4 regions of the Bradyrhizobium sp. JR4.3 genome follow, and region 1 is predicted to be linked to each of the others. Evidence: predicted binding sites of a transcription regulator. Region 1 holds the regulator's gene; each other region holds the start of a gene.
The links. The regulator LexA, encoded in region 1, represses DNA repair genes until DNA is damaged. The targets are predictions, from matches to a motif close to TGTTCNNNNTGTGTTCNG.
Positions count from the first base shown of each region.

Region 2: a site for LexA is predicted at 5,432-5,449, ahead of ABIB91_RS03750 (helicase-related protein). Genes of this name have one in related genera too.
Region 3: a site for LexA is predicted at 4,322-4,339, ahead of ABIB91_RS14380 (DUF3072 domain-containing protein). Genes of this name have one in related genera too.
Region 4: a site for LexA is predicted at 4,438-4,455, ahead of ABIB91_RS06140 (single-stranded DNA-binding protein). Genes of this name have one in related genera too.

Region 1 covers NZ_JBEPQF010000031.1:52,126-59,518, forward strand. The annotation lists gene ABIB91_RS33135 (S41 family peptidase) at 1-1,282, opposite strand, end outside; gene ABIB91_RS33140 (alpha-hydroxy acid oxidase) at 1,589-2,722, shown strand; gene ABIB91_RS33145 (HAD family hydrolase) at 2,731-3,363, shown strand; gene ABIB91_RS33150 (hypothetical protein) at 3,532-3,723, shown strand; gene ABIB91_RS33155 (molybdopterin molybdotransferase MoeA) at 3,982-5,193, shown strand; gene lexA (transcriptional repressor LexA) at 5,370-6,071, shown strand; gene ABIB91_RS33165 (hypothetical protein) at 6,524-6,958, shown strand; partial or broken gene ABIB91_RS33170 (ComEC/Rec2 family competence protein) at 7,098-7,393, opposite strand, start outside.
Region 2 covers NZ_JBEPQF010000002.1:89,990-97,382, reverse strand. The annotation lists gene ABIB91_RS03765 (CarD family transcriptional regulator) at 1-588, opposite strand, end outside; gene fdxA (ferredoxin FdxA) at 933-1,271, opposite strand; gene ABIB91_RS03755 (RNA-binding S4 domain-containing protein) at 1,404-1,673, opposite strand; gene ABIB91_RS03750 (helicase-related protein) at 1,758-5,165, opposite strand; gene ABIB91_RS03745 (DUF3108 domain-containing protein) at 5,759-6,568, opposite strand; gene rpmB (50S ribosomal protein L28) at 7,174-7,393, shown strand, end outside.
Region 3 covers NZ_JBEPQF010000007.1:198,187-205,579, forward strand. The annotation lists gene ABIB91_RS14345 (HAMP domain-containing protein) at 1-1,219, shown strand, start outside; gene ABIB91_RS14350 (HWE histidine kinase domain-containing protein) at 1,233-2,723, shown strand; gene ABIB91_RS14355 (hypothetical protein) at 2,720-2,941, opposite strand; gene ABIB91_RS14360 (hypothetical protein) at 3,080-3,337, shown strand; gene ABIB91_RS14365 (hypothetical protein) at 3,433-3,681, shown strand; gene ABIB91_RS14370 (hypothetical protein) at 3,811-4,020, opposite strand; gene ABIB91_RS14375 (hypothetical protein) at 4,039-4,260, opposite strand; gene ABIB91_RS14380 (DUF3072 domain-containing protein) at 4,376-4,570, shown strand; gene ABIB91_RS14385 (DUF6496 domain-containing protein) at 4,656-4,973, shown strand; gene ABIB91_RS14390 (hypothetical protein) at 4,980-5,342, opposite strand; gene ABIB91_RS14395 (Do family serine endopeptidase) at 5,609-7,147, opposite strand; gene ABIB91_RS14400 (universal stress protein) at 7,357-7,393, shown strand, end outside.
Region 4 covers NZ_JBEPQF010000003.1:49,598-56,990, reverse strand. The annotation lists gene ABIB91_RS06150 (potassium transporter Kup) at 1-521, shown strand, start outside; gene gyrA (DNA gyrase subunit A) at 659-3,403, opposite strand; gene ABIB91_RS06140 (single-stranded DNA-binding protein) at 3,776-4,273, opposite strand; gene ABIB91_RS06135 (outer membrane protein) at 4,733-5,515, shown strand; gene ABIB91_RS06130 (outer membrane protein) at 5,743-6,432, shown strand; gene uvrA (excinuclease ABC subunit UvrA) at 6,711-7,393, shown strand, end outside.

The DNA of each region.
Region 1 (7,393 bases):
GGCCGTGCAGGAAGTCGTAGGCCGTATGCAGGGCCTTGTCGTCTTTCGCTTCCGGCGGGACATAGGACTGCGACCCGGTCTGCTCGGTGCCGTCGGCTGCCTGGAGATGACCGCGCATCTGGGACTCCGCCATGGTGTCCATCCGGCCCTTCAGCTCGGCCGGCACGTCCTGGAGGATCTCGATGTCGGGCGCGATGCCCTGGGCCTGGATCGAGCGGCCCGAGGGCGTGTAGTAGCGCGCCGTGGTCAGCGCCAGCGCGCCGTTGCCGGTGCCGAGCGGAATGATGGTCTGCACCGAGCCCTTGCCGAACGAGCGCGTGCCGATCAGCGTGGCGCGCTTGTGGTCATGCAGCGCGCCGGCCACGATCTCCGAGGCCGAGGCCGAGCCGCCATTGACGAGAACCACCAGCGGCTTGCCCTTGGTGAGGTCGCCTCCATGCGCCGTGAAGCGCTGGGTCTCTTCCGGATTGCGGCCGCGGGTCGAGACGACCTCGCCACGCTGCAGGAACGCGCTCGACACCGACACAGCCTGATCGAGCAGTCCGCCCGGATTGTTGCGCAGGTCCATCACGTAACCCACCAGCTTCTCCGGCGGAACGTCCTTGGAGATCGATGCGATCGCCTTCTTCAGGCCATCGGTGGTCTGCTCGTTGAACGAGGTGACGCGGATATAACCGATGTCGCCGTTCTCGACGTGGAAGCGCACCGGGCGCACATGGATGATCTCGCGCTTGATCGCGACGTCGAGCGGGGCGTCGGCGCCCTTGCGCACGATCGTGAGCTTGGTCTGGGTCTCGACCGGCCCCTTCATCTTGTTGACGGCCTGCTCGAGCGTCATGCCCTGCACGGCATCACCGTCGATCTTGCTGATGAGGTCGCCCGACATGATGCCGGCCTTGGAGGCCGGCGTGTCGTCGATCGGCGAGACGACCTTGACGAGACCGTCCTCCATCGTGACCTCGATGCCGAGCCCGCCGAACTCGCCGGAGGTGGTCTCCTGCATCTCGGTCCAGGCCTTGTCGTTCATGTAGCGCGAGTGCGGATCGAGCGAGGTCACCATGCCGGTGATCGCGCCTTCGATCAGCTTGGCATTGTCAGGCTTCTCGACGTAGCTCGCCTTCACCCGCTCGAACACTTCGCCGAACAAATTGAGCTTGGAATAGGCGTCATCCGCGCTCGCTGCCGCCCGTGCCGCCCATACGCCGCCGTGCGGACTGGCTACCAGAAGGGTCAGACACGCTCCGGTGAGCGCGCCCAGTGGAAACAGCAGGGTTTTCCGCATGGATAGGCTGGCCTTTTTGCTTCGCGGTTCGGTGGGGCTGGGGAGCCGCCATGCAAATGGCGATCCAGCCTGCTTCTCACAATACCATTCTGGTTTCTTCAAGGCCGGGATGCCACGCCGGCGGGTACACCGTAAAAATCCCTTCGTCCGGACCTAAACTTTCGGCAACGTTGCAGGACCCGGTTGGTGCGCAGCGGGGGTCGGCCGGCCGGCCCACGCCTCGCTGCCATGCCATTTTAGGATGGTTTTGGCGCCCCGGACGGGTTAGGCGATGACGGAAGGCTTCAAATTCTCGGGAGGATAACAATGAACGAAGCACCCCGCATCCAACCGGAAAGGAACGTCGAGCTCGGCGCCAGCACCGAGCCGTTCCAGAATCTGCATGAATTCGTCCGGAAAGCCCGCGCCAACCTCAACCAGAATGCTTGGGATTATATCGTCGGCGCGGCCGAGACCGAGACCACGATGCGTCGCAACCGCATGGCACTGGACGAGATCGCCTTTCGCCCGCGCGTGCTGCGCGATGTCCGCAAGGTCACCGGCTCGGTCGAGCAGTTCGGCCGCAAGATGCGCCTGCCGGTGGTACTCGCCCCCGTCGGCGCGCTTGAGATCTTCGATCCGGATGGTGCGGCGAGCGTGGCACGCGCCTGCGGCACTTTCGGTGCGGCGCACATGCTCAGTTCCGTGTCCGAGCCCGGCCTCGAGAAGACCGCCGAAGCTGCGCCCGACGCGCTGCGCCTCTACCAGCTCTATGTGCGCGGCGACGACGCCTTCGTTGCCGACGTCGTCAGCCGGGCCGAGAAGAACGCCTACGCCGCCTTCTGCCTGACCGTCGACACCGCTCACTACAGCCGTCGCGAACGTGACATCGCCAAGCGCTACGTTCGCGAGAGCCGCCTGCGCGCCACCGGCGGCGATTACCAGAAGGGTCTGGAGTGGCGGACGGTGAAGATGATCAAGGACAAGTTCAAGATCCCGCTGATCCTCAAGGGCATCGCGACGCCAGAGGACGCGCTGATCGCGATCGATCACGGCGTCGAATGGATCTACGTCTCCAACCATGGCGGCCGTCAGCTCGATCACGGTCGCGGCGCCATGCATGTGCTGCCCGAGATCGTCGATGCCGTGAACGGCCGCGCCAAAATCATGGTCGATGGCGGCGTCTGTCGCGGCACCGACATCGTCAAGGCGATCGCGGCGGGTGCCGACCTCGTCGGCATCGGCCGGCTACAATGCTGGGCGCTGGCGGCGGCCGGCGAATCCGGCGTGGCGCGCATGCTGGAGCTGCTCGAGGACGAAGTGCTGCGCTGCCTCGGCCTCTTGGGTGCGACGTCGTTCGCCGAGCTCGACAAATCCTGCCTGCACCAGGCGACCGCAACCAACGCGCCGAGTGTGTTCAGCGCGTTTCCGCTGTTCGACCACGAGCCATATCGATACTGAGTGAAAGGATGCAGGTGACATCGCTCTCTCCCGGCAGCGCGGATGCGCTCCTGTTCGATCTCGGCCGCGTGGTGCTCGATATCGATTTCTCCAAGGCAATCGCCTGCTGGGCGGGACATGCCGGCTGCAAGCCCGAAGCCATCGTCGCGCGCTATGTGCGGGACAGCGAAGCCTATCGGTTGCACGAGATGGGGAAGATCAGCGATGAGGATTATTTCGCCTCATTGCGAGCCTCGCTCGGAATCGGCATTTCGGACGCGCAGTTCCTGGAAGGCTGGAACGCGATCTTCGCCGGCGAAATGCCTGACATCGCCGAGCTGCTACCGCGGGCAGCGAAGCAGATGCCGCTCTACGCTTTCTCCAACACCAACCGGCCGCACGTGGACCATTTCTCGAGGGAATATGCCGACCTCCTCGGCCATTTCCGCGAGCTGTATTTGTCGTCCAGCATCGGCTTGCGCAAACCGGATGCGGAGGCCTTCGACCACGTCGTTGCGGCGATCGGCGTGCCCGCCGGGCGCATCGTGTTCTTCGATGATCTTGCTGAAAACATCGAGGGAGCGCGGGCGCGCGGCTTGACGGCGGTGCATGTGACCTCGCCGCGTGACGTCGGGAACGCATTGAAGGCATTGGGCATTTGACGAGGAGTCGGTGTCGCGAAACCCACGGCGGCACCGCCCCACGGGACCAATTTTGAGAAATTGAGGAACCCGATCACTTTGTGCATTTTTGTACAGAGTTCCGGGAACGGAATACCGCCTTCCGGACTCTTAGAGTCCGTTGGGACTTCTACGGACGGATGCATCATCGTGCTGGGCAAAACCTACCTCACCAAGCAGGCCTCTCTTCTTCTTGAATTCGCCAGGACAACTTCAGATTCGGACCTTTCCGCCAAGCTTGTGAGCAAGGCCGCCGACCTGAAATCCCAGGCCGATCCGCTGCCCGACAAAGACCAGGGAGCCAAGGCGCCCGACGTAACTCCCGGGCAGGCAGGGAGCTGATCGATGCAGGCCAGGGCGCTCGTCGTTCTCGCCTTGCCGTGATTTTCCTTGCCGTGATTTTCGTCGCTTCCATGACCACTCTCCTGCCGATTTGTCAGGTTCTTCGGATCATGCCGCGACGCGCTTGATCCTGCCTTCCGGAACAATGTGAAGCGGCGGGATGACTGTGCCCGCTCAGCCGTTTTTGCCTCTGCGCCCGCGCTCGGCTAGAAGACGTGCGGAACATTCGCCCGAACGTGCCGAGCAGGAGTTTTCGCCGTGGCCTTGATGCCGGTTTCCGACGCGCTTGCCGCGGTGCTGGCGGGTGCAGAGCCGCTGCCGGAAGAAATGATCTCCCTCGACGAGGCCTACCATCGCGTGCTCGCGCGTGACGTCGCGGCGCGGCGCACGCAGCCGCCGCAGGCGATGTCGGCGATGGACGGCTACGCGGTGCGCGCGGCCGATGCCGCGACGATCGATTCGGAGCTGACCGTCATCGGCGAAGTCGCGGCGGGCCGACCGTTCGCCGGGACGATCGGCGCCGGCGAGGCCGTACGGATCTTCACCGGCGCGGTCGTTCCCGGTGGCGCGGACGCCGTCGTGATCCAGGAGGACACGGTCGCCGCCGGCCAGCGGATCACGATCAAGGAAGCCGCGATCGCCGGACGGCACATCCGCCCCGCCGGCGTCGATTTCCGCGAGGGCGACGTGCTCCTGCGCAAGGGAAGTCGTCTCACCGAGCGCGACCTCGCGCTCGCCGCCGGAATGAATTATCCGCACCTTGCCGTTTTCAGGCGTCCGAAGGTCGCGATTCTCGCCACCGGCGACGAGCTGGTGATGCCGGGCACCACGCCCGGCCACGGCCAGATCGTCTATTCCAACGGTTACGCCCTGCACGCGCTCGCCCGCAGCGAGGGCGCCGAGACCATCGACCTCGGTATTGCCGCCGACACGCTGGAGGCGACCACCGCGGGCATCCGCCGCGCCCGTGAGAGCGGCGCCGACATCCTGATCACGACCGGCGGCGCATCAGTCGGCGACCACGATCTGGTCCAGCAGGCACTGAGGGACGAAGGCATCGCGATGGCGTTCTGGAAGATCGCGATGCGGCCAGGCAAGCCGATGATGCATGGGCGCCTCGGCGCAATGGGTGTGATCGGCCTGCCGGGCAATCCCGTATCGTCCTACGTGTGCGCTTTCCTGTTCATGGTGCCGCTGATTCGCGCCCTGTCGGGCCGTTCAGTGATTCACCATCGCCGCGAACGCGCCGTGCTCGGCCGCGGCGTCGGCGCCAACGACCAGCGCGAGGACTATCTGCGCGCGCATCTGGAGGAGCGTGACGATGGCACACGCGTCGTTCTTCCCGTCAACCATCAGGACTCTTCGCTGCTTGCGAATCTCGCTGCAGCACAGGTACTTCTCGTGCGCGCACCATTCGCGCCGAAGGCCGAAGCCGGCACAGCTTGCGAAGTGTTGCGGCTCCCCGTCTGAGCACCCCCGCAACGCGCGTTCCGCGGAGTTTGCTCTGTTCACGGTAAATTAAGCAGTTGCGGAACATGTATCGAACATATAGTGTCCGTTCATGATTTGTTTCGAGCATGTAGCGGCTTATTGCCGAATTCTGCGTCTCGGAATCGGACGACATCAACCGGGGGACTTTGGTCGAGATGTTAACGCGCAAACAATACGAGCTTCTGCGGTTCATCAGTGAACGTCTGAAGGAAAGCGGCGTGCCGCCCTCCTTCGACGAGATGAAGGATGCGCTCGATCTGCGCTCGAAGTCGGGCATCCATCGCCTGATCACGGCGCTCGAGGAGCGTGGCTTCATCCGACGCCTGCCCAACCGCGCCCGTGCGATTGAAGTCATCAAGCTGCCGGAGCTCCAGGCAGCCGCCGGCAGCCGCCGCGGCTTCACCCCGAGCGTCATCGAGGGCAATCTCGGCAAGGTGCGTGCGGGCTCCAGCCTGCCCGCGGACGAGGGCGAACGCCCCGTGGCGGTACCGGTGATGGGCCGCATCGCGGCCGGCACGCCGATCGAGGCGTTGCAGACACGCAGCCACACCATCAGCGTACCGCCCGACATGCTCGGCTCGGGCGAACATTACGCGCTGGAAGTGCGCGGTGATTCCATGGTTGATGCCGGCATCCTTGACGGCGACATGGCGCTGATTCAGCGCAACGAGAGCGCCGATACCGGCGACATCGTGGTGGCGCTGATCGACGACGAGGAAGCGACGCTGAAGCGCTTCCGCCGTCGCGGCGCCTCGATCGCGCTCGAGCCCGCCAACGCTGCATATGAGGTCCGCATCCTGCCGCCCAATCGGGTGAAGATTCAGGGCAAGCTGATCGGGCTTTACCGGAAGTACTGATACCGGACGTACTTGATACCTGGAGAAGTTGGCGCCTCGCGCGCTTCCGATCGGCATCGCCGGTCAGAGATTGGAGCGGATCATCGTCCGCTCCGGCTGGATAGTCTTTCTGGTTCTGCACAGACTATCCGGCCCCTCCTCCGGCGCTGGCTCCTCGCGACGCCCACGAAGCAGCACCGAAACAGCACCGCTTCGCGGCTCGGGTGTGCGAGGAAACAGCGACCAGCGATCGAGGTCGTTGCACCAGCCGGCAAGATTCGCGCATGCGCCTCCCGAATGCATCGCAACTCGCTTTGTTCCTATTGAATTCGGGAAAGATAATGTGATCGCGGCTTGCGGAAACCAGCCGCAGATTTGCCCACAACCGAGCAGAGCTTTCGTGCTTCAACTCTGATAGAGGCCTGCGCCTCGATAAGAGACGCGGGTTGCTATCCCAGCATGAGGAGCACCCGATGTGTGACTACAGCCTGCATGCCGTCGCGTCGCGCCCCGCCGAAGTCGGCGAGACGATCGTCTCGACAAATTTCCGCGGCACCTCGACGCGCGGCTTCGCCTCCGCAGCCGATCCGTCTGTTGCCGTCTGCCTGCTGCCGGGAACGGAGCTCGCCTTCGCAGACGACGTCCGCTACGACAATCGCTGGATCTGGACGCGGACCATCAATTCCCGCGTGGGCAAGTTCGGCAAGATCGATCCGCACGTTCCCGACCGCCATCATGACGCGATCGAATTCCCCGACGGCAAATTTGTGCTGGTGACGCAGCTCGTCGAAGGCCAGCGCGCGACCGTGCTGCAACTGCCTGTGACCCAGTCGGTCATCGAGCGCGAGCACAAGGCGCAGATCATCGCCGACAGGCAGCCGACCGTCACGCACCTGCCGATCGGCTGAAACAGCCGCCCTCCGGCTACGAGGTCGGAGGTCAGGATTGAATTGCCATCGCCGGCGCCGTGGCCGGCGAGATGGTGTGGTTTGCGCCAGCGAATCCGAGCGGACGCACCGACCCGCTGCGTTGCTCCGCACCATCAGATCAATCGTCGGCCTGCAAGTCGGTCTCCGCCGGCGTTGCGTCCTTGATGCGGGGCGCGGTCGCCTTCGGCGCAAGGCTGCCGTCGAAATCACCCTCGCCGGCGCCGGCCGGCAACCAGGGGCGGCTCGTGCCTCTCGCCCTCACCGCCTGAACCACAAATCCGTCACCACGCTGCGTCAGCGCCAGTGCGCTCTGGCTGGCGAGCCGCTGCCGATCGACCACCATCGCCGCGCAATCGGGCGGCGCGGGACGCGTCGTCACCACCAGCGCGGCCCGACTGCAATCGTCGGCGAGAG
Region 2 (7,393 bases), on a different contig from region 1:
GGAGCGATAGAGGTCGCGCACGACTTCCGCGATCGCGACGATGTCGCCCGAGTTGATCTTCGCTTCGTATTCCTGGGCGCGGCGCGACCACATGGTGCGCTTGACGCGGGCACGGCCCTTGAGGGTCTCGAGCGCACGCTTCACCAGCGCGGGCTCGGACAGCTTGCGCATGCCGACATTGGCGACCTTGGCGGTCGGCACGCGCAGCGTCATCTTGTCCTTGATGAAGTTGATGACGAACAGCTCGAGCTTCGCGCCGGCAATCTCCTGCTCCTCGATGGCCAGGATCTGGCCGACGCCGTGGGCGGGATAGACGACGAATTCGTTGGCCTTGAAGCCCTGACGCTGGGTCACGACCTTCTTTTCCTCGACCTTCGGCGCAACAGCCGCGGGCTTCACGGCCGGCTTGGCGGCAGCGACGGGAGCCTTGGCAGGAGCAGCCGCAACAGGAGCCTTCGGCGCGGCGGGCTTGGCAGCGGGTGCCTTGGCAGCGGGTGCCTTGGTTACAGCGGGCTTGGCGGCAGGCTTGGCGGCAACAGGCTTGGCAACGGTCGCTTTCGCGGCCGGCTTGGCAGTCTTGTTAGGCATTGCGCTTCTTTTGTTCTTCGAGGACTTTGCAGCCGGCGCCTTCGTCGCGGTCCGACCCTTGGATGCGCTACGGCTGGCCGCGGCGACTTTCTTGGCGTCCTTATGGGAAGCCTTCGCTGAAGTACTCTTTTTACGCGTTTTCTGTGACACAGCCTGCGCGCGGAAACTGCCACGCCCCTGTTCGACATTTGGTTTCACGGGAACCCAACGGGGCCGACGGGGCTAACCAGGGTTCGGCTCAATGTGCCCAATATAGCACATTTCCCGCAAAAATCAATAATTTAGGGGTCTTAAGGGCTGGTTTTCGGCGGTAACGCCGCTAATAGGGTTAAGTTTGACCCGAATTAGTCGCCGGACCCGGGGTTCGCGGAGAAATACTTGTCGAACTTGCCCTCCATGCCGTCGAAATCCTTGGCGTCGGCAGGTGATTCTTTCTTCTGGGTGATGTTCGGCCAGCTCTTGGCGTAGTCGGCGTTGACCGTGAGCCACTTTTCCAGGCCCGGTTCCGTGTCCGGCTTGATGGCATCGGCGGGACATTCCGGCTCGCACACGCCGCAATCGATGCACTCGTCAGGATGGATGACGAGCATGTTCTCGCCCTCGTAGAAACAATCGACCGGGCAGACCTCGACGCAGTCGGTGTACTTGCACTTGATGCACGCTTCAGTGACGACGTAAGTCATCCAACGCTCCGAAAAGCTCTTTTAAAAGTCGCGGCTTGCGTAGCGCGGATGGCCCGGCGCCGCAAGCTCAGGAACGGCCGATCATGACGGCTTTATGCGCTTGATCGACCAAGAAATGAATTCAAAGCGCAATTAATTGCGCTGAGAATTCGGATGGCCTTCACCGAGCTCTTCGTAGAGCACACGGGCCGAGGCGGCATCGCCGCGGCGTTCGTTGAAGGCGGTGACTTTCAAGACGCGCACGGTACGATCGAGCGCGATGGTGAGCACGTCGCCGACCTTGATCGCATGCCCCGGCGATTTCTCGCGTGCACCGTTGACGCGAACATGGCCGGACTCGACAAGCTCGGCAGCGGAGGTGCGCGCCTTCACCACCCGCGCGTGCCATAGCCATTTGTCGATGCGCTGCCGCTCGGTCGTGACTCTGTTCCCTCTGACGCGTTTTCTTCACGCGAACCGCTCCGCATTTCGCTTGAAAACGCTACGCTACTCCTTACGCCCGGACAGCTGCTCCTTTAGCGCAGCGAGTTTTGCAAACGGCGAGTTCGGATCGACAGGACGATCGCGTTCGCGCGGATTGGCGCTCGATGCGTAGGGGCGCAGCGACGGTCCGCCCTGGCGGTCGCGGCCCTTGTCGCGGTCACGGCCGCGGTTGTCGCGACCCTTGTCGCGATCACCGCCACCAAACTTGCCCTTGTTGCGATCCTTGTTGTCGCGGTCCTTGTTGCCGCCATTCTTGCCCTCGAAGCGACGGTTCTTGTCGTCGCGGCCCTCGGGACGCGGCGCAGCTTCGGCGCCGCCTTCGCGCGGTTTGCGGAAGTCCCTGCCGCCATCTCGGCGATGACCGCCGCCATGGCGGTGACGCTCACCGCGCTTCTCGCCGTCGGCAGCAGGCGCGGCTTCGCCTTCGGCAGGTGCAGCGCCGGCTTCAGCAGCCGCCTGCGGACGCGGCTGGTGACGCTGGTTGCGATGGCGCTCGTGGCGCGGCTTGCGATCGTCGTGGCGGCCGGCGGGACGCCAGACCTCGATGAGCTCGGGCTCGGCGGGCGTGGCCGCAGCCTCCACAGGCGCAGCCGCATCTGCCGACGCAGCGGCTTCGGTTGAAGCAGTTTCTGCAGGCGCGGTTTCGGCGGGAGCGGTTTCGGCGGGGGCAACAGCTTCTTCCGCGGGTGGTGCGATGCCGGGAGCGTCTTCCGGCGTGACGGAAGCCTCAAGCGCCGGCTCTTCTTGCACGGGCTCGTCGTGCTGCTCCATGCCGGGCGCGTCTTCGACGGTCACAGGCTCGGCGGCGGCTTCGATCGCGGTGTCCGCGGGCGCCGCACCGTCTTCGGCCGGCGTTTCGGTTGCGGGTGTCTCTTCAGTGGAGGCTTCAGCAACAGGCATCTCGGCCACAGGCGTCTCGGCAACAGCCTTGGCGGGCTTCGCCGGCAGCGGCGGGCGCTTGTCCATGCGATAGCCGAGCGCACGCAGCACGGAGGCAAAATCTTCGCCGGCCGAACCGGTGAGCGAGGTCATCGCCTGCGTCACCACGAAGCTGCGGCCGTCGAACGCACCGGCGGGCTTTTCGCCGGACGCGTTCTCGCGCCAGGCCAGCGCCGGACGGATCAGATCGGCCAGGCGCTCCAGGATGTCGACGCGGACGGCGCGCTCGCCGGCCTGCTTGTAGCCGAGCACGCGATAGGCGTCGCGCGGCAGCTGCTTGTCGACCGGGAACGAGGTGCGGCCGGAGCTCGCCAGATGCTGCGCGCCCGACAGCGCGGAGGGATCGACATTGTCCTGCTTCAGCGCCCAGAGCAGCGCGGCCAGAGCACGCCCGGCCGGCTTGAGCAGGCCGGGGAAATAGAGGTGATAGGCGCCGAAGCGGACGCCATATTTGCGCAAGGTCGCGCGCGAGGGCTGGTCGAGGTCCTTCAGCTCGTTGGCGATCTTCGGGCGCTCCAGCACGCCGAGCGCCTCGACGAGCTGATAGGCGATGCCGCGGGCGATGCCGGTGACGTCCTCGGCCTTGCTGAGCTCGAACAGCGGCCCGAGCAGCTTTTCGATATGCGTCTTGAGCCAGAGCTCGAGCCGGGCCTGCACCTTGTCTCGGGGGGCGCCCGTGAGGCGTTCGTCGGAGATGATGCGGATGCGCGGATGCAGCGCGTCCTCTGCGGCAGACAGCCGCGCCACGGCATCGCCGGTCCAGCGGATGATGCCTTCCGAAGTCAGCACGAACTGCTCGTCCGGTGCGTTGCCCAGTTTTTCGGCGCGCGCGTTGATCTCGCCGGCGAGCACGGCCTGCGCTGCAGCCTGCAACGCTTTCGCATCGGAGCCGGCTTCCGCCGCATCCGGTGCAAAGGTGAAGCCATCGAGGCGGCCGATGACATGGCCTTCGACGATGACTTCGCCGGTCTTGCCGATTTCAGTATTCAAGCTCGTGTTCTCCCGCAGGCGGCGCATCAATACACTGGTCCGGCGATCAACGAAACGCTCAGTCAAGCGTTCATGGAGCGCATCCGATAATTTATTTTCGACCTCGCGGGCGATCCCCTGCCACCGTTCGGGGTCTTTCAGCCAGTCGGGACGGTTGGCGACGAAGGTCCAGGTGCGAATCTGCGCGATCCGGGCCGACAGCGTGTCGATATCGCCGTCGACGCGGTCGGCCTGGTCGATCTGGGTCCTGAACCAGGCGTCGGGGATGCAGCCCTTCCGCATCAGAAAGCCGTACAGCGTGGTGACCAGCTCGGCATGGGCGGCCGGCGACAGCTTTCGATAATCGGGGATTTGGCAGGCCTCCCACAGCCGTTCCACCGCATCCTTGCCATGCGTGACATCGCGCACCTCGGCGTCGCGGGCGGCGTGGTCGAGCACGCGCATGTCCTCGGCGATCGGCGCGCGCGTCAGCGCCTCATGGCCGGGGGCCAGGTTCAGCGAGACCTGGAGCGCGCCGAGGGAAGCGAAATCCAGCTTCGAATTGCGCCATTGCAAAACCTTCACGGGATCGAAGGTGTGGTTCTGCAGCGCATTGACGAGCTCGGGCTCGAACGGCGCGCAGCGGCCGGTGGTGCCAAAGGTGCCGTTGCGGGTGGCGCGGCCGGCGCGGCCGGCGATCTGGCCGAATTCGGACGGCGTCAGGCGGCGGAACTGATAGCCGTCGAACTTGCGGTCGGAGGCAAAGGCGACGTGGTCGACGTCGAGGTTGAGGCCCATGCCGACGGCGTCGGTGGCAACGAGGTAATCGACCTCGCCGTTCTGGAACATCGCGACCTGCGCATTGCGGGTGCGCGGCGACAGCGAGCCCAGCACCACGGCGGCGCCGCCATGCTGGCGGCGGATCAGCTCGGCGATGGCGTAAACCTCGTCGGCCGAGAAGGCGACGATGGCGGTGCGGCGCGGCTGCCGCGTGATCTTGCGGTCGCCGGCGAATTCGAGCTGCGACAGGCGCGGCCGCGTGATCATGGAGACGCCGGGCAGCAGCCGCTCGATGATCGGACGCATCGTGGCAGCGCCGAGCAGCAGCGTCTCGTCGCGGCCGCGGCGGTTGAGGATGCGATCGGTGAAGACGTGGCCGCGTTCCAGATCAGATGCGATCTGCACCTCGTCGACGGCGAGGAACGAGACGTCGAGATCCCGCGGCATCGCCTCGACGGTCGAGACCCAGTAGCGCGGCGATTTCGGCTTGATCTTTTCCTCGCCGGTCACAAGCGCGACGGCGTCGGGGCCGACCCTTGCTGCGATCTTGTTGTAGACCTCGCGCGCCAGCAGGCGCAGCGGCAGCCCGATCATGCCGGAGGGATGCGCGAGCATCCGCTCGATGGCGAGATGGGTCTTGCCGGTGTTGGTGGGACCAAGCACCGCAGTGACGCCGGCGCCGGGAAGCCGCTCGGAAGCGAAGGGGGAGGAGGAAAAAGGCATCTGGGGGATTAGGTAATGGCGATTGGGGCGAATGTCAGTGCTGTTTTGGGGCGGTGGCGCGAAGGGCCGGCCTCACACATCGCTGTCATCGCCCGGCTCGACCGGGCGATCCAGTATTCCAGAGGCGGCGCAGATCAAACCGAGAGGGCGCGGCGTACTGGATGCCCCGGTCAAGCCGGGGCATGACGGCGGAGAATGCGGCGCCCTTCCCCGAACCTCGCGCAACTGTCTCACTTTGCGACGCTTTTCCCGTTGGCTTTAAGCTTCGGAACGAGTTGAGAACGAATCGCGGCCGAATCGCTGACTCCCCCTGGAGTCCTGTTCCGTTCTCGCAAGATGTCGCGGGAGGCTTATCGGGTTCGCACTAGATGGAGTTTTGCCCCGCCGCACAAGCGACGTTTCGGTGGCGGAATCGTTAAAGCTGGGGACGGCGCGGAGTCGAATCAGAATCGGGGAGGAGTCAAATGGATTCCCGGCCCTCGACCCCCTCCAAAACAAAAGCGCGAAAACAACCCCATGCACAGTAGGCATGCCATTGAAATCGCTTGCGTTTATTTTCGCCGAAAAGGGAGATTCAGCACGGGACGCCCGGCCTACTGCGTCTTCGCGATCCTGGGCGGCTGGGCCGTGGTGATGAAGCTGGTTGCTTCCAGCATGGCCGGCCCGAGCGGGGTCGGCACTTTCAGCCAAAACGGCACCAGGATGCGCGTGCCCGCGATCGGCGCGAACGCGACCTCGATGTTGCGCTGGGCGGCGAGATATTTGATCACGGGACGGTCGGGGATGTAGCCGGCGATGGGCACGAAATACAGCGAGCAGACCACGACCTGGCCGTGATAGCCCTTCTCCGCCTTCACGCTCTCCATGCGCTTGAAATCGAGCTTGAGCTCGTAGCGCATGCGGCCGTCGAACACGGCGGCGCTGCCGTGGCAGGCGTCCGCCGACAGCACGTCGCCGCTGCCTGCTACGCGCACCAGCGAGGCCGTCATCGGATCCCAGACGCCGCGGCGATGCGCGTCGGTGACGACGATGCGGTCGGGATCGACCGGCGGCTCCGGCAGGATGGCAAAATCCTTCACATTGCCCTTGTCGAGCGTGATGCGGATCTCTTCGGTCTTCTTCGAGGTGGTGGTGGAGGCCTGGTAGCCGGTCGCGACCAGCGCGCCGTTGACCACGCGCCCTTGCGAGGCGCCGGTGCCGGATCCGCCCGCGAAGGATTTCAACAGCCCCGAGGTGCCGCCGGAGGCCGCGGCCGCGAACACGTCGTCCTGGATGTCGATGTTCCAGGCGCCTCGGCCTACGGGAATGCCCGACAGCGTCGCCTCGTATTGCGCCTCGAGCTTGCCCTGCGCCGCCGCGGGCTCCGCCGCCCACGCCAAGACCAGCCCGCCAAGGGCTGCCATGACCCAGCGGCCGGCAGAGCGCGGATGACTTGCGCGTGGATTCCTTGCGCGCCGCTTCGCTGAGCGCAGCTCATTTGGGCGCAGGCTTGGCGCAAGATGAGACGTTGTGAGCACGAAACAATCCAATCGGGGCGCGAACGGTTGTTACTTAAGCCAAATAGCGCGCCAAGCAATGTGTCCGGGCCACTCCGCGTCCGGAACTCCACTGGACTCTTCGGGCGCGAATACGCCCTTTATGTGATGGTAAGGCGCGATAATCATTGCCGTTTTGGTGATCGGGGCGGGTCAGAAGCGCGCACCTCACCCCGCCACCTCCACCGCCGTCATGCCCTGCTGTCATGCCCCGCCTTGTGCGCACTTGCGCACTGGGGCGGGGAATCCAGTACGCCGCGCCTCCTCTGGTCAGCCGCACCGTCTCGGCGTACTGGATCGCCCGGTCGAGCCGGGCGATGACAGCTACCTTGGAGCACGAAACCCGCCCCAAAACCTTGACGTCCCGCCGCTTCCCCCCTATACGTCCGCCCGCTCCCTGCAAGGACAGAGAATTTGCCCGTGGCGCCCCGAATGGCGGCCGCACATCGTTGGGAAAGATTGAGGATTTTGCCATGTCTCGCCGCTGCGAATTGACGGCCAAGGGCCCCCAGGTCGGCCACACGGTCAGCCACTCCAACATCAAGACCAAGCGCCGCTTCCTGCCGAACCTGGTCAACGTGACCTTCATCAGCGAAGCGCTGGGCCGCAACGTGCGCCTGCGCGTCTCCACCAACGCGATCAAGAGCGTCGACCACAATGGCGGCCTCGATCCCTTCCTGCTCAAGGCCAAGG
Region 3 (7,393 bases), on a different contig from region 1:
CGTCATCGAGCAGCTTCCCGACGACCGGCTCAACCTCGAACCCGGCGACAGTATCCTCCTGATCGTCGAGGACGACCCGCACTACGCACGCGTGCTGGTCGACCTCGCGCGCGACAAGGGATTCAAGGTGCTGGTCGCCGCACGCGGCGCGGAGGCGCTGGAGCTAGCAAAGCAGTACCAGCCGAGGGCCGTGTCGCTCGACGTATTCCTGCCGGATATGCTCGGCTGGACCGTGTTGAGCCAGCTCAAGCACAATCCGCTGACCCGCCACATCCCCGTGCAGATCATCACGCTCGACGAGGACCGCCAGCATGCGCTGGCGCGCGGCGCCTTCTCCTTCGTCAACAAACCGACGACGACCGAGGGCGTCTCGGCCGCGCTGACCCAGATCAAGGAATATGCGCGGCCGCGGCGCAAGCGGCTGCTGATCGTCGAGGACAACGAGGCCGAGCAGCTCTCGATCCGCGAGCTCCTGCATCACGACGACATCGAGATCGTGACGACCGGCACCGGTGCCGACGCGCTCTCGATGCTGCGTGAGACCCCCTGTGATTGCGTCGTGCTCGACCTGCGCCTGCCCGACATGACCGGCTTCGAGGTGCTGGACCAGATCCGCAACGACGAGGCGCTCTCGAACGTTCCGGTCGTCGTCTTCACCGGCCGCGAGCTGTCGGCCGAGGAAGATGCGGAGCTCCACACCATGGCGCGAAGCATCGTGGTCAAGGGCGTGGAATCGCCGGAGCGCCTGCTTGACGAGACCGCGCTGTTCCTGCATCGCGTGATCACGGAGTTGCCGGTCGAGAAGCAGCGCATGCTCGAGAAGCTGAACAGTTCCGACGAAGACCTGATCGGCAAGACAGCCCTGCTCGTCGACGACGACGCCCGCAACATCTTCGCGCTGTCGAGCGTGCTGGAGCGGCGCGGCATGAAGGTGCTGACGGCCACGACCGGCAACGAGGCGGTGACCTTGGTCGAATCCAACCCGGAGATCGCCATCGTGCTGATGGACATCATGATGCCGCAGATGGATGGCTATCAGACCATCGGCGTCATTCGTGAAAATCCGACCTTCGCCCGTCTTCCGATCATCGCGTTGACGGCCAAGGCCATGAAGGGCGACCGCGAGAAGTGCCTCGAGGCCGGCGCGTCCGACTACCTCGCCAAACCCGTCAACACCGATCAATTGCTGCTTGCAATCCGCATGTGGCTGCACCGCTGAGTTGGATGCCCGTATGGACCACGAAAAGGTCAACATCCTCCTCGTCGACGACCAGCCGGCCAAGCTGCTCGCCTATGAGGTGATCCTGAAGGATCTCGGCCAGAACCTCGTGATCGCCTCGTCCGGTCGCGAGGCTCTCGAGGTGCTGCTCAAGACCGAGATCGCGGTGATCCTGGTCGACGTCTGCATGCCCGAGCTCGACGGCTTCGAGCTCGCCGCGATGATCCGTGAGCACCCGCGCTTCCAGAAGACCGCGATGATCTTCATCTCGGCCATTCAAGTCAGCGACATCGACCGCCTGCGCGGCTACGAGATGGGCGCCGTCGACTACGTCCCGGTCCCCGTCGTGCCGGAGGTGCTGCGCGCCAAGGTCAAGGTGTTTGCGGAGCTCTATCGCAAGACGCGCGAACTCGAACGACTGAACCAGGATCTCGAGGACCGCGTGCGCGCACGCACCGCCGAGCTGGAGAATTCCACTGCAAAGCTGCGCGAGAGCGAAGAGCGGCGCAGTATGGCGATCGCCGCCGGCAAGATGGGTTCCTGGGACTGGGACTGGATCACCGGCGACTGGATGTGGGACGAGGGACAGTACCGCATCTTTGGTGTTGGCCCGGAGAGCTTCGCGGTGAATCCGGCCAACGTTCAGGCGCTGTTGCATCCGGATGACGTCGATCAGTTGCGCAAGGCGATCGCCGAATTCAACAAGGGCACACGCTCCTATGAAACGGAGTTCCGCATCGTGCGGCCCGACGGCGATGTGCGCTGGTGTGTCGGCACGGCCGCCGCCACGGTTGACGATAGCGGTCGGGTCATGCGCGTCAGCGGCGTGACGGTGGACATCACCGAACGCAAGCGCGCCGAGGAACGGCAGACTCTCCTGGCGCGGGAAGTCGATCATCGCGCCAAGAATGCGCTGGCGCTGGCGCAATCGATTGTGCGCCTCACCCGCGCCGACGAGGTCAAAGCCTATGTCAGCGCCGTCGAGGGACGCATCAATGCACTGGCGCGCGTGCATACGATCCTGTCGCTGTCGAGCTGGCAGGGCGCAGAACTCTCGAAGCTGATCGACGAGGAGCTTGCGCCCTATTCCCTCGGCGGCCAGATCAAATTGGCGGGGTCCGAAGTTCAGTTGCTGCCGGCGACCGCCCAGACGCTGGCGCTGGCGCTGCACGAGCTTTTCACCAACTCGGCGAAGTATGGCGCGCTCTCGACGCGGACGGGACGGCTCGCGATCGACTGGCAGGTCGAGGACGAGCTGCTCACGCTGACGTGGGAGGAATCCGGCGGCCCGCTTGTCATGACGCCGAAATCCCGCGGCTTTGGTACGCGGAGCCTGCTTGCGAGCGTCGAGTCCCAGCTCGGCGGGCAGGCGCGATTCGATTGGCGCGCCGAGGGTCTGTTGTGCCGGCTCGAGGTGCCGTTGGTCCGCAAGACTGCCGCGACGACTGCGCCCGGAAACTTCGAAGCCGCGAGCTCCGCCGAATTGCAGCGCGCGTCCGGTTAACCGGAGGCCGCACTCTTCCTGCGCTGCGTCGTTTGCGGTTCGCGCGCGACCCGCCCTTCGAGCCAGGCTTCCGTTTGGGCGAGATCGCGCAGCGCCTTGGCATAGCGGCGCGCCGCGCTTCGCTCCGCGCCGCGGGGCAGTTTGCGCGCTTTGCGGAGGATGTCCGCAGCGGCGTTGCGATAAGCCAGAGAGCGATAGAGAAAGACCACCTTACCCATATCGAATGTTCCCGTGTTGCAGGGTCATTCTCGCCCACCCGGCATGAACGTCGGATGAAGCGGGCGATAACGATTCCTTCATGCGGGTGGAACCGGCGCGTGTCGCAGGCGTTTCATGCGGGATTGGGATAGAGTTCCATGCGCGCGAAGAAGTCGTCGGACCTGATCTCTCCCAGCGGGCTCGTCAAGCTGATGACGCACGCGATGATGGGCGCAGCCCTCGGGCTCGCTTTCAGCCTCTTGCTCGTGCTGTCCAATCCCGGCGTCGCCAATTTGCTGAGTCACGGCGGAAGGCAGGCCGTTGTCGTTTTCGCCCTCACATTGGTGACGACGTTCGCGATCGGCGCAACACTGACCGGGGTCGTATTCATCCTCGAAGAGGACAAGCAATCTTGAAGGATGCGTGCTTTACCGGAACTTCCTTGTTCGGAACTCCTGCGACCAATGGCAGTTGGCTGCCTGCGTCAATTCAACTCAGGGAGTTCCCGCATATGAAGACCACCAAGCTCGCTCTTGCCGTGATGTTGGCAACCGGCCTCGCCGCCGCACCGTTCGCCGTGCAGGCCAAGTCGCACAAGGCAAAACACGGATCCTCGATGTCATCGTCGCAGACCACCACGGGCGCCAACACCAAGTCTTCCAAGGGTGCTGATCCCTCCGGTCAGGGCGGCTCCGGCCCCGGCTCCGACCAGGGCGGCACCATGACGAACAACAAGGGCGGCATGAGCAACACCAAGTAGGTGTTCCCCGAAATCATGAAGGCCCCGCGATCGCGGGGCCTTTTGCTTTGGTGTTCAAACGAACTTTTTCTCGGGCCGCTTCGTCGACATGCGGTATCGACGAGCCCCGCACGCGCGTTACGCCAAGGCTCAGCTACGATGGCTGCCCAGGATGTCAGGGTGGACGCCCGCAGGATCTGATTTCACCAGATGATCGAGCCGTGCCCGCTTGCGGGCGATCAAGAGCTGGGCCGCGGCGTCGTCGAGCCCCTCGCGTTGCAGCTGCCGGATGGCAGAGCCCAGTTCGAGAATCTCGGCGCGCAGCTTTAGAATCCGGTACACATCCGGGTCTTCCCCCACCGTGCGCTCCCAAAGCTCTCAGCGGCGCGCGACCACGCGCAGAGGACTACCTGCTGCCTTCGCGGAACGAAGGCGCATCCTATCGCGGACATTCGGCAGGACATCGCCGCCACCTGCAGCCTTCCATTCGCCGATCAGCAGATTGATTTTCCGGCGCAGATCCATCTGCGCCAGGGCCTTCTCCGTGCAGTCGCGATCGCGCTCGACGAGTTCGCGGACGGACACCTCGATATCGGCCATTTCCAACCTCAAGGCGCTGATTTTACGTCGAATTTCATTAATTCTATTGTCCATGACTTGTTAGAACAAAATAAGAACATATAGTCAAGTCACGATTTCAGAAGGGAGAAGCGATATGCAGGTTCAGGGTAGATACGACGCCAAAGCTTTCCTCACCGAGCAGATGACGCGGGCGCAGGGCCTCCGGCTGAAACGGCTGAGCGAAGAGGCGTATCAACCCGCGCAATATGCGCGGGATCTGTCCTCCAGCGAGGCAGCGCGGCGCATTCAGGTGCTGGAAGCGGAGATCGAGCTGGCGGATTCGTTCTAGGCTAGGCCGCGTATCCGGGACGTTGCTTGCGCTTTCGGAACTATGCCTGTCTCGGATTGTTTTCCCAGGCCAAGGGAGAACATGCATGGCACGCAAGGCAAAGAAGCGCCGCTACTCGCGCAGCTCCGGCAGCGATGTCGAAGGCGAGATGAAGCGCTACAAGAAGGGGACCGCGAAAAGCGGACTTGGCGGTCGAGGCGGACGCGTGAAGAGCCGCAAGCAGGCGATCGCGATCGGCCTGTCGAAAGCGCGCAAGAAGGGCAAGAAGGTCCCGAAGAAAGCAGCGAAACGGAAGTCGTCCAAGAAGACGTCAAAGAAGACATCTCGGAAAACATCCAAGAAGACTTCGAAGAAGAGTTCGAAGAAAACGTCGAAGCGCAAATCTTCCAAACGGTCGCGCTGACCTCCGTCAGATCATGCTGCCCGGCATGAAGCAGCGGATCGACACGCCGAACGCGGTCTTCACCGGCCACACCATGGTGCGGCCGGCCCGGTTCGGCTCGGTGATCACGGCTTCGTCCGGTACCTCGACCCATTCGCCGTCGAGCCGCACGCGATAATGTCCATTGTGCGAGTCCCAATCGGGATCGGCGACGGCAAACCCGTCCGCATCCGAGCAGCACGGACCGAGATGGCTGCGCAGGCCGTCGAACCACGGCTTAAGAGGTGAGTCCGCGTAGCGGCCGTCGTCACGCCCGAGAGCGTTTCCGCCCCACAGCACGAACGGCGCCACGAGCAGCGCAGCCGTCAGCGAGAGCTTCAATCGATCCATGTCGGCACCGATCAAATACGAATTGCCGGCCGGCTCAGCGGCGGCAAGTTCGAAGTTCCACGCTTGCAATCGTCGGCGGCTTCATTGCCGCCGAGTCCATACGAGATCCGTAATTGTGATGAACGAACACGGCTTTTTCGGACGAACCGGGTCATCCTCCCTGCCGTTAACGAGAATGTTATCGGCGGGCATCCGAAATCCTGAAGGCGAACAGGAAAGGCGGCCCGTAGGCCGCCTTTTTGGAGTTGCGCCGATCGACGTTCGACTTATGCGAGCGGCACCGCCACGAACCGGGTCGCCTGCGCGCTTCTGACCTGCAGCAGCACGCTGCGCTTGCCGGACGATTTCGCCTGCGCCAGCTCCGAACGGACATCGCCGATATTGGCGACGGCCTTGCCCCCCACATTGAGGATGACGTCGCCGGTCTGGATGCCGCGCTGCGCGGCCGGCCCTTGCGGATCGACTTCGGTGACGACGACGCCCTTTTGGCCGGCGCCCTGGACGTCCCCGGCCGGAGCCAGGCTGAGGCCGAGACGCGGCGGCATGCCGGCATCTGGCTGCGACTTGCCCTCGTCGGCTCTAGCCTGCCGCTCGTTCGGCAACTCGCCGAGCGCCAGTGTCACCGTCTTGTTGTCGCCCTTGTGGACGACATCGAGCTTCACGGACGTGCCTGGCGCCAGGGTGGCGATGGTGCGGGCGAGATCGCGGGAATCCTTGATCGCGGTGCCATTGACGGCGGTGATGACGTCGCCCGCCTCGATGCCCGCCTTCGCTGCCGGGCTGCCGTCCTGCGGATTGTCGACGATCGCGCCGCGCGCCTCCTTGAGGCCGAGGCTGTCGGCGATATCCGACGTCACCGGCTGCACCTGCACGCCGAGCCAGCCGCGTGTGACCGCGCCCTTGTCCTTCAACTGTGCGACGACGAGCTTTGCGGTCGAGGCCGGAATGTCGAAGCCGATGCCGACCGAGCCGCCGGAGGGCGAGAAGATCGCAGTGTTCACGCCGATCACGTTGCCATTCATGTCGAAGGCCGGGCCGCCGGAGTTACCCTTGTTGATCGGCGCGTCGATCTGGATGAAGTCGTCATAGGGACCGTTGCCGATGTCGCGACCGCTGGCCGAGACGATCCCGGCGGTCACGGTGCCACCGAGGCCGAAGGGATTGCCGACCGCGACCACCCAGTCGCCGATACGCGGCTTCTGGTCGGAGAATTTGACGAACGGAAAATCCTTCTTTCCCTCGACCTTGATCAGCGCGAGGTCCGTCTTCGGATCGGTGCCGACCACTTTCGCGCTGTAGATCGCGCCGTCGTCCATCGTCACTTGCACCGACTCGGCGTGATCGACGACGTGGTTGTTGGTCACGGCGTAGCCGTCCGCTGAGATGAAGAAGCCGGAGCCCTCACCCGTGATCATCTGGCGGTGCTGGCGCGGCATGCCTTCCATGCCACCCGGGCCGCGGAAGCCGAATTGCCGTGAGAACTGGTCGAACGGCGATGCTTCGTCCGAATCCATCCGGTTCTGTTGCAGCATCGCGCTCTTGTCGTTGTCCTGGTCGATCCTGACCCGGACCGAGATGACGGCGGGTTTGACCTTGCTGACGAGGTCGCCGAAGCCCGGCGGTGTCGCGGCGCTCTCCGCGGCCTGGGCGGGCGCAATGAAGGAGTTCGCGCCGAACGGCGAAGAGCCGGGGGCAGTCGCCAGCACGGCCAGGCCAAGCGCGGCCACGGTGCCGAGCAGCGCGAGCCGGCGCGGTCTCAGGATCTTGCGGGACGCGGTGGTGTCGGAATTGACGTGATCGTTCATGTCGATATGTCCATGTTGGGTAAGTCGCCTTGGACCCAACATGGTGGTCGCCACCTTACAGCGTCCCGTCCACGCGATTAAATCTTGGCAAAGTAGCCGGGGCCGGCGACACGGCCAAAAGTCGAGACTGCACGTTTGATGCAGCTCAACGCGGGCGCTGCGCACCGTGAAAGACTGCAGCTACCGGATGATGTCCATCGGAGGCGGTCATGTACAAAGACATTCTCGTCCACATCCCTACCGAGC
Region 4 (7,393 bases), on a different contig from region 1:
AGCTGCGCCAGCCCGAGGAGGATCTGATCGAAACCGCGGTCAACAAGTGCAGCGCCAGGCTGCCCGGCACCGCCGTGTTCCTGGCGTCGGCGCCGCGCGGCGTGCCGCTGGCGCTGACCCAGTTCGTCAAGCACAACCACGTGCTGCACGAGCGCATCGTCCTGGTCACCGTGCTGATCGAGGAGCTTCCTCACATCGACGACGAAGACCGAATCGAGGTGATCGAGATCATTCCCGGCATTACCCGCGTCGTTCTGCATTACGGGTTCATGCAGAACCCGACGATCTACGAAGGGCTGACCTTCGCCTGCCGCCACGGCAAGCTGCCCGGCATCGACCTCTCCGACATCACCTATTACGTCGGCCGCGAGACCATCATCCCGCGCGAGGACGTGCCGGGCATGTGGGTCTGGCGCGAAACCGTGTTCGCCTTCCTGCAGCGCAACGCCGAACGCTCCGCCGCGTTCTTCGGCGTGCCGACCAAGCAGGTGGTGGAGTTCGGCACGGAGCTGGAGATTTAGCGCAATTCGTAGCCCGGATGGAGCGACTTGTCCGCCGTAGCTCGGAGAGCGAAGGCGGAAGTGCAATCCGGGACAGCCGTTCGAATGAAGAACCCGGATTTCGCTTGCGCTCCATCCGGGCTACGAGGGGTGACGCATCACTCCCCGTTCGACTCCCCATTCGCCCCGTTTCCGCTCTCGGCCTCTTCCGTGATGTGCTCGACCGAGACGACGTGTTCGTCCTCGGCGGTGTCGAACACGATCACGCCCTGGGTTGAGCGGCCGGCCACGCGGATGCCTTCGACCGGGCAGCGGATCAGCTGGCCCTTGTCGGTGACCAGCATGATTTGATCGGCGTCTTCCACGGGGAACGACGCCACCAGGTTGCCGTTGCGGTTGTTGACGCTCATGGCCACGATGCCTTTGCCGCCGCGGCCCGTGGTGCGGTACTCGTAGGACGAGGTCCGCTTGCCGTAGCCGTTGACGGAGACGGTCAGCACGACCTGCTCGGCCGCCGACATTTCGACATAGCGCTCCTGAGCCAGCTGGAAGCTGCCGGAGGTCTCCTCGGCCTCGGCGTCCGCCGCCGGCTCCTCGGCCGCAGCTTCGCCGGCAACCGCACGACGCATCTTCAGATACGCCGAGCGCTCGTCGGACGTCGTCTCGACGTGGCGCAGGATCGCCAGCGAAATCACCTTGTCGCCCTCGGCAAGCGCAATGCCGCGCACGCCCATCGAGGTGCGCCCGGTGAACACGCGCACGTCGGTGACGGGGAAGCGGATGCACTGGCCGCCGGCGCCGGTCAAAAGCACGTCGTCGTGCTCGGTGCAGATCTGCACGTCGACGATAGCTTCGTTGTCGTCGAGCTTCATCGCGATGATGCCGGAGCGGCGGACGTCGACGAAGTCGGACAGCTTGTTGCGCCGGACGTTGCCGCCTGTCGTGGCGAACATCACGTCGAGATTGCCCCAGGTGGACTCGTCCTCCGGCAGCGGCATGATGGTGGTGATGCGCTCGCCCTGCTCCAGCGGCAGGATGTTGATCAGCGCCTTGCCGCGCGCGTTCGGCGCGGCCATCGGCAGGCGCCAGACCTTGATCTTGTAGACCTGGCCGCGCGAGGAGAAGAACAGCATCGGAGTATGCGTGGACGCCACGAACAGCCGGCTGACAAAATCCTCGTCGCGGGTCTGCATGCCGGCGCGGCCCTTGCCGCCGCGGCGCTGGGCCCGGTAGGCCGACAGCGGCACGCGCTTGACGTAGCCGGCGTGCGAGACGGTGACGACCATGTCCTCGCGCTGGATCAGGTCCTCGTCCTCGACCTCGCCTTCCTGCTCGATGATGACGGTGCGGCGCGGGGTCGCGAACTCGGCCTTCACCTCGGCGAGCTCGGACTTGATGATTTCAAGCACGCGGTCGCGCGAGCGCAGGATGTCGAGATAGTCGGCGATTTCGCCGGCGAGCTTGTCGAGTTCCTCGCGGATTTCGTCACGGCCGAGTGCGGTGAGGCGTTGCAGGCGCAAATCGAGAATGGCCCTCGCCTGCTCCATCGACAGCCGGATCGTACCGTTCTCGCTGATGCGGTGGCGCGGATCGTCGATCAGCGTCAGCATGTCCTCGACGTCCCGGGCAGGCCAGTCGCGCGACATCAGGGTGTCGCGGGCGGTGGTCGGGTCGGGCGAGGTCCGGATGACGCGGATCATCTCGTCGATATTGGCGACCGCGATCGCCAGACCGACCAGGATATGGGCGCGATCACGGGCCTTGGCGAGCAGGAACTTGGTGCGCCGCGTGACGACGCGCTCGCGGAAGTCGACGAAGATCGCCAGCAGGTCCTTCAGATGCATGATCCGCGGACGGCCGCTGTCGAGCGCCACCATGTTGACGCCGAAGCTCGTCTGCAGCGGCGTGAACCTGTAGAGCTGATTCAGCACCACATCCGGCACGGCATCGCGCTTCAATTCGATGACGACGCGGTAGCCGTCGCGATCGGATTCATCGCGCAGGTCGCCGATGCCTTCGATTTTCTTTTCCTTGACCAGCTCGGCGATGCGCTCGACCATCGTCGCCTTGTTCACCTGGTAGGGAATCTCGGTGATGATGATCGCCTCGCGCTCCTTGCGGATGGTCTCGATCGCGACCTTGCCGCGCATCATGACTGAGCCGCGGCCGAGGTGATAGGCGGCGCGGATGCCCTGCCGTCCGAGGATGACGCCGCCGGTCGGGAAATCCGGTCCCGGCACGATGTTGATGAGCTCGTCGATGGTAAGCGCGGGGTTGTCGATCAGCGCAACGCAGGCGTCGATGACCTCACCGAGATTGTGCGGCGGGATGTTGGTCGCCATGCCGACCGCGATGCCGCCGGCGCCGTTGACGAGAAGGTTCGGGAACTTGGCCGGCAAGACCGACGGTTCGGTCTCGTTGTTGTCGTAGTTCGGCTGGAAGTCGACCGTGTCCTTGTCGATGTCGGCCAGCAGAGCCAGCGCCACCTTCGTCAATCGGGCTTCGGTATAACGATAGGCAGCCGGAGGATCGCCGTCGACCGAGCCGAAATTGCCCTGGCCGTCGATCAGCGGCACGCGCATGGAGAAGTCCTGCGCCATCCGGACCATGGCGTCGTAGATCGACTGGTCGCCATGCGGATGATATTTACCGATGACGTCACCGACCACGCGGGCGGACTTGACGTACTTCTTGTCCGGCGTGTGCCCCTGCTCGTTCATCGAGTACAGGATGCGGCGATGCACCGGCTTCAGACCGTCGCGGGCGTCAGGCAGTGCCCGCGCCACGATCACGCTCATGGCGTAGTCGAGATAGGACTTCTTCATCTCCTCAAAGATGGAGACGGGGCGAATATCCGAGGGTTGCGCCGGCTGGTCGCCGGGCTTGTCGTCGTCGTCAGCCAAGGGGAAATCCGATGAGGTTTTATCTGGGAATCATATAGCGCATCCAGCCTCTGATAACCACCCTCGCGGCGATCTGGGAAGCGCTTTTTCTACCTATTTTTCCAACAACTTAAGCCCTTGCGAGCGCTGTCTCGGACAGCCCCCGCACCGACCTCGCAAAATCGCCGCTCGCCCGTGGAAAACCGCGCGGCGAGCTTGCCCCGTCAGCGCGTTTGCCAAGCCGCAATCCGAGCTCACCCCAAACATGAAGCGGGCCCGGAAATCCCGAGCCCGTCCTGCCGATTAGTGGGATTTTTTGACACGAGATGAGAAGCGCCGCCCACGCGGCCGGCGCCTCCGCATCGATATGCCTCGTTCTCAGAACGGAATCGCTCAGAACGGGATGTCGTCGTCCATGTCGCTGTTGCGGCCACCGCCGCCGGCGGCAACGGGTCGCCGCGGCGCGTTGCTGACGGGACCGGAGGAGCCGAAATCGCCGCCCGGCTCGTCGCCGAAGCTGCCGCCTCCCCCGCCGCCGCTACGACCGTCCAGCATCGTCAGGGTGGAGTTGAAGCCCTGCAGCACGACTTCGGTCGAGTACTTTTCGACGCCGCTCTGGTCGGTCCATTTGCGGGTCTGGAGCGCACCCTCGACGTAAATCTTGGCGCCCTTCTTCAGATACTGTTCGGCGACCTTGCAGAGCCCTTCATTGAAGATCACGACGCGGTGCCACTCGGTCTTTTCCTTGCGCTCGCCGGTCGCCTTGTCGCGCCAGGTCTCCGAGGTGGCGACGCTCAGATTGGCGATCGGCCGCCCGTCCTGGGTGCGGCGGATTTCAGGATCCTTGCCGAGATTTCCAACCAGAATGACCTTGTTGACGCTTCCCGCCATCTCCGCTCTCCGCTCCGAATGCCACTGAATTCAAGAAGGCCGGTCCGCTCCCCGCGCTCCACCGTGCCTGTTGAGGCGACCCTATACGCTCGCCGAACGCTTGCGGACGACGATCAGTCCGTCGCCCCTCCGGTTATCCCCACATATAGCATCGACCTCCGGCTTGTTCCAGATTTGTTCTTGGCGAACTTCAGCATCGAATATGTGGCGTCGATCGGCCAATGTACTGCGGGAAGGCACGCGTCGATTGGAACCTTTGTAGGTTCCCAAAAGCGAAGGAAAGAGCTTAACATTCAGCAAGTTATGGGTCCTCGCACGGCCCCGTTCTTGTTGCATTTCGGAGACGGACTTTGCCGCTCCGTAGAGCTACGGTTTCCTCGGACTTAAATCATATGGGCCCTCGTGCCTGATCAACCGCTTCGGGGAAGAAAGAAGCGGACGAACCTGGGGAGACTGGCAATGAATAAGCTTCTTATTGGTGCAATCAGTGCAGTGGCGATGGGCCTGTCGGCTCCCGCGAGCGCGGCGGATCTTGCCGCGCGTCCCTACACCAAGGCTCCGGCGCCGGCGATTGCCACCATCTACGATTGGAGCGGCTTCTACATCGGCATCAACGGCGGCGGTGGCTCGAGCCACACGTGCTGGGACTTCGTCACGCCCGCGACCGGCGTTTTGGTCGGGGAAGGCTGCCATAACGCGGTCGGCGGCACGGTCGGTGGCCAGATCGGCTATCGCTGGCAGTCCACCAATTGGGTGTTCGGCCTCGAAGGCCAAGGCAACTGGGCCGACTTCCGGGGCGACAACGTGAGCACACTTTTCCCCGGCACCGCCCTGGTCACGGGTGATCGCAACCGTTCCCGCATCGACTCTTTCGGGCTCATCACCGGTCAGATCGGTTACGCCTGGAACAACGTGCTGCTTTACGTGAAGGGCGGCGCCGCCGTCGTCGGCGACAAGTACGACATCTACGCTGCGGCGGGCACGCCCGGCGCGGGCGCGCTGCTGGCCTCGGCGCGGGAGACTCGCTGGGGTGGCACGGTTGGTGCCGGTCTGGAGTTCGGCTTCGCTCCAAACTGGTCGCTGGGCTTTGAATACGACCACATCTTCCTTGGCGATCGCACGATCGGCTTCACAACGCCCGCGGGTGCGGTTTTCGGCAGCGACCGGATTCGCCAGGACGTCGATATGGGCCTCGTCCGCTTGAACTATCGCTGGGGCGGTCCGGTCATCGCAAAGTACTGATCGCGCTGGAATAGAGCACTTCGAAGGCCGGCCTCGTGCCGGCCTTTTGCTGTGCGGTTCTGCGATATCAATAGGTCAATAGCCGTTCCGTTTTCCGATCGCTGTTGCTTTTCAGTGACACAACTTGCGGCTTCACCGGTGTATGGACGATATCAGTTGGACCACGGCGTCCGATGCTCTTCCGGAACAGGGAGGGACAACAGAAACTGGGACTGGGATTACTGAAGATGAAAAAGATTTGGTTGGCTTCGGCCTGTTTGTTCGCACTCGCTGCCCCGGCTTCGGCCGCTGATCTGGCGGCGCGCCCCTACACCAAGGCTCCGGTGGCCATGGCTTCGGTCTACAACTGGACCGGCTTCTACCTCGGTATCGTCGGTGGCGGCGCCTGGGAAAATTCCTCGACCGACCCGAAGATGAAGGGCGGCTTCGTCGGCGGTACTGCCGGCTACAACTGGCAGACCGGCAATGTCGTGTTCGGCATCGAGGCCGATGGTTCCTGGGCTGACGTCAGCGCGTCGGTCACCGGCCCCGTTGCCGTCCCCGGCTTCGGCCTCGTCAGCACCACCCTCAGCTCGAAGACCGATGCGATGGGCACCGTGCGCGGCCGCATCGGCTACGCCGTCAACAACGTCCTGTTCTACGGCACCGGTGGTTACGCCTGGATCGACAACAAGCTCAGCATCAGCGCGCTCGGCGTGACCGCTTCCGACAGCAAGTGGCACTCCGGCTGGACCGTCGGTGCGGGCGTCGAAGCGTTCTTCGCTCCGCAGTGGTCGGTCAAGGGCGAGTACCTCTTTCGCAGCCTCGGCGGCGAGACCTACTTCTCGGGCGCCCTGCCCACCGGCACGCTCGAGTTTCACACCGTGCAGGTCGGCGTGAACTATCACTTCGGGGGCCCGATCGTCGCGAAGTACTGATCTTCGCTATCGACGCCATCGTGTTACGAAAGGCCGGCCTCGCGCCGGCCTTTTTGTTTGAACGGGACCGGTCACGCGCAGTTCCGCAAGCCGTGCTCCTGCCAGATGCCGCCAGCGCGCCAACAATCCGTTGACGATTCGCAAACGCCACTGGAAATCCGTCCCTGTTCTTCCTACGTTCGCTTACTTACCCATCGGCGCCGATCCCGGTTCCGGGCGATGCGCGCCTGTCAAGTTGGCGCGATCGCGCGCTTTTGGATTCCCTGAGGACCACCAGGATGGATGAAGTGATCAAGGCGAAGCGCCAACAACAGAACGCGGGAGCACACCTGCGCGCGATTACGATCCGTGGCGCGCGCGAGCACAACCTCAAGAACGTCGACGTCGAAATTCCGCGCGACAAGCTCGTCGTGTTCACGGGGCTGTCAGGCTCCGGCAAATCCTCCCTCGCGTTCGACACCATCTATGCCGAGGGCCAGCGCCGCTACGTCGAATCGCTATCGGCCTATGCCCGCCAGTTCCTGGAGATGATGCAGAAGCCCGACGTCGACCAGATCGACGGCCTGTCGCCGGCGATCTCGATCGAGCAGAAGACGACATCGAAAAACCCGCGCTCCACCGTCGGCACGGTGACCGAAATCTACGACTACATGCGCCTGCTGTGGGCGCGCGTCGGCGTGCCCTATTCGCCCGCCACCGGCCTGCCGATCGAGAGCCAGACCGTCTCGCAGATGGTCGACCGCGTGCTGGCGCTGCCGGAGGGCTCCCGGCTCTATCTGCTCGCGCCGGTCGTGCGCGGCCGCAAGGGCGAGTACCGCAAAGAGCTCGCCGAATGGCTCAAGAAGGGCTTTCAGCGCGTCAAGATCGACGGCGCCTTCCATGAGCTCGCGGAAGCGCCTGTTCTCGACAAGAAATTCCCGCACGACATCGACGTCGTCGTCGACCGCATCGTGGTGCGCCC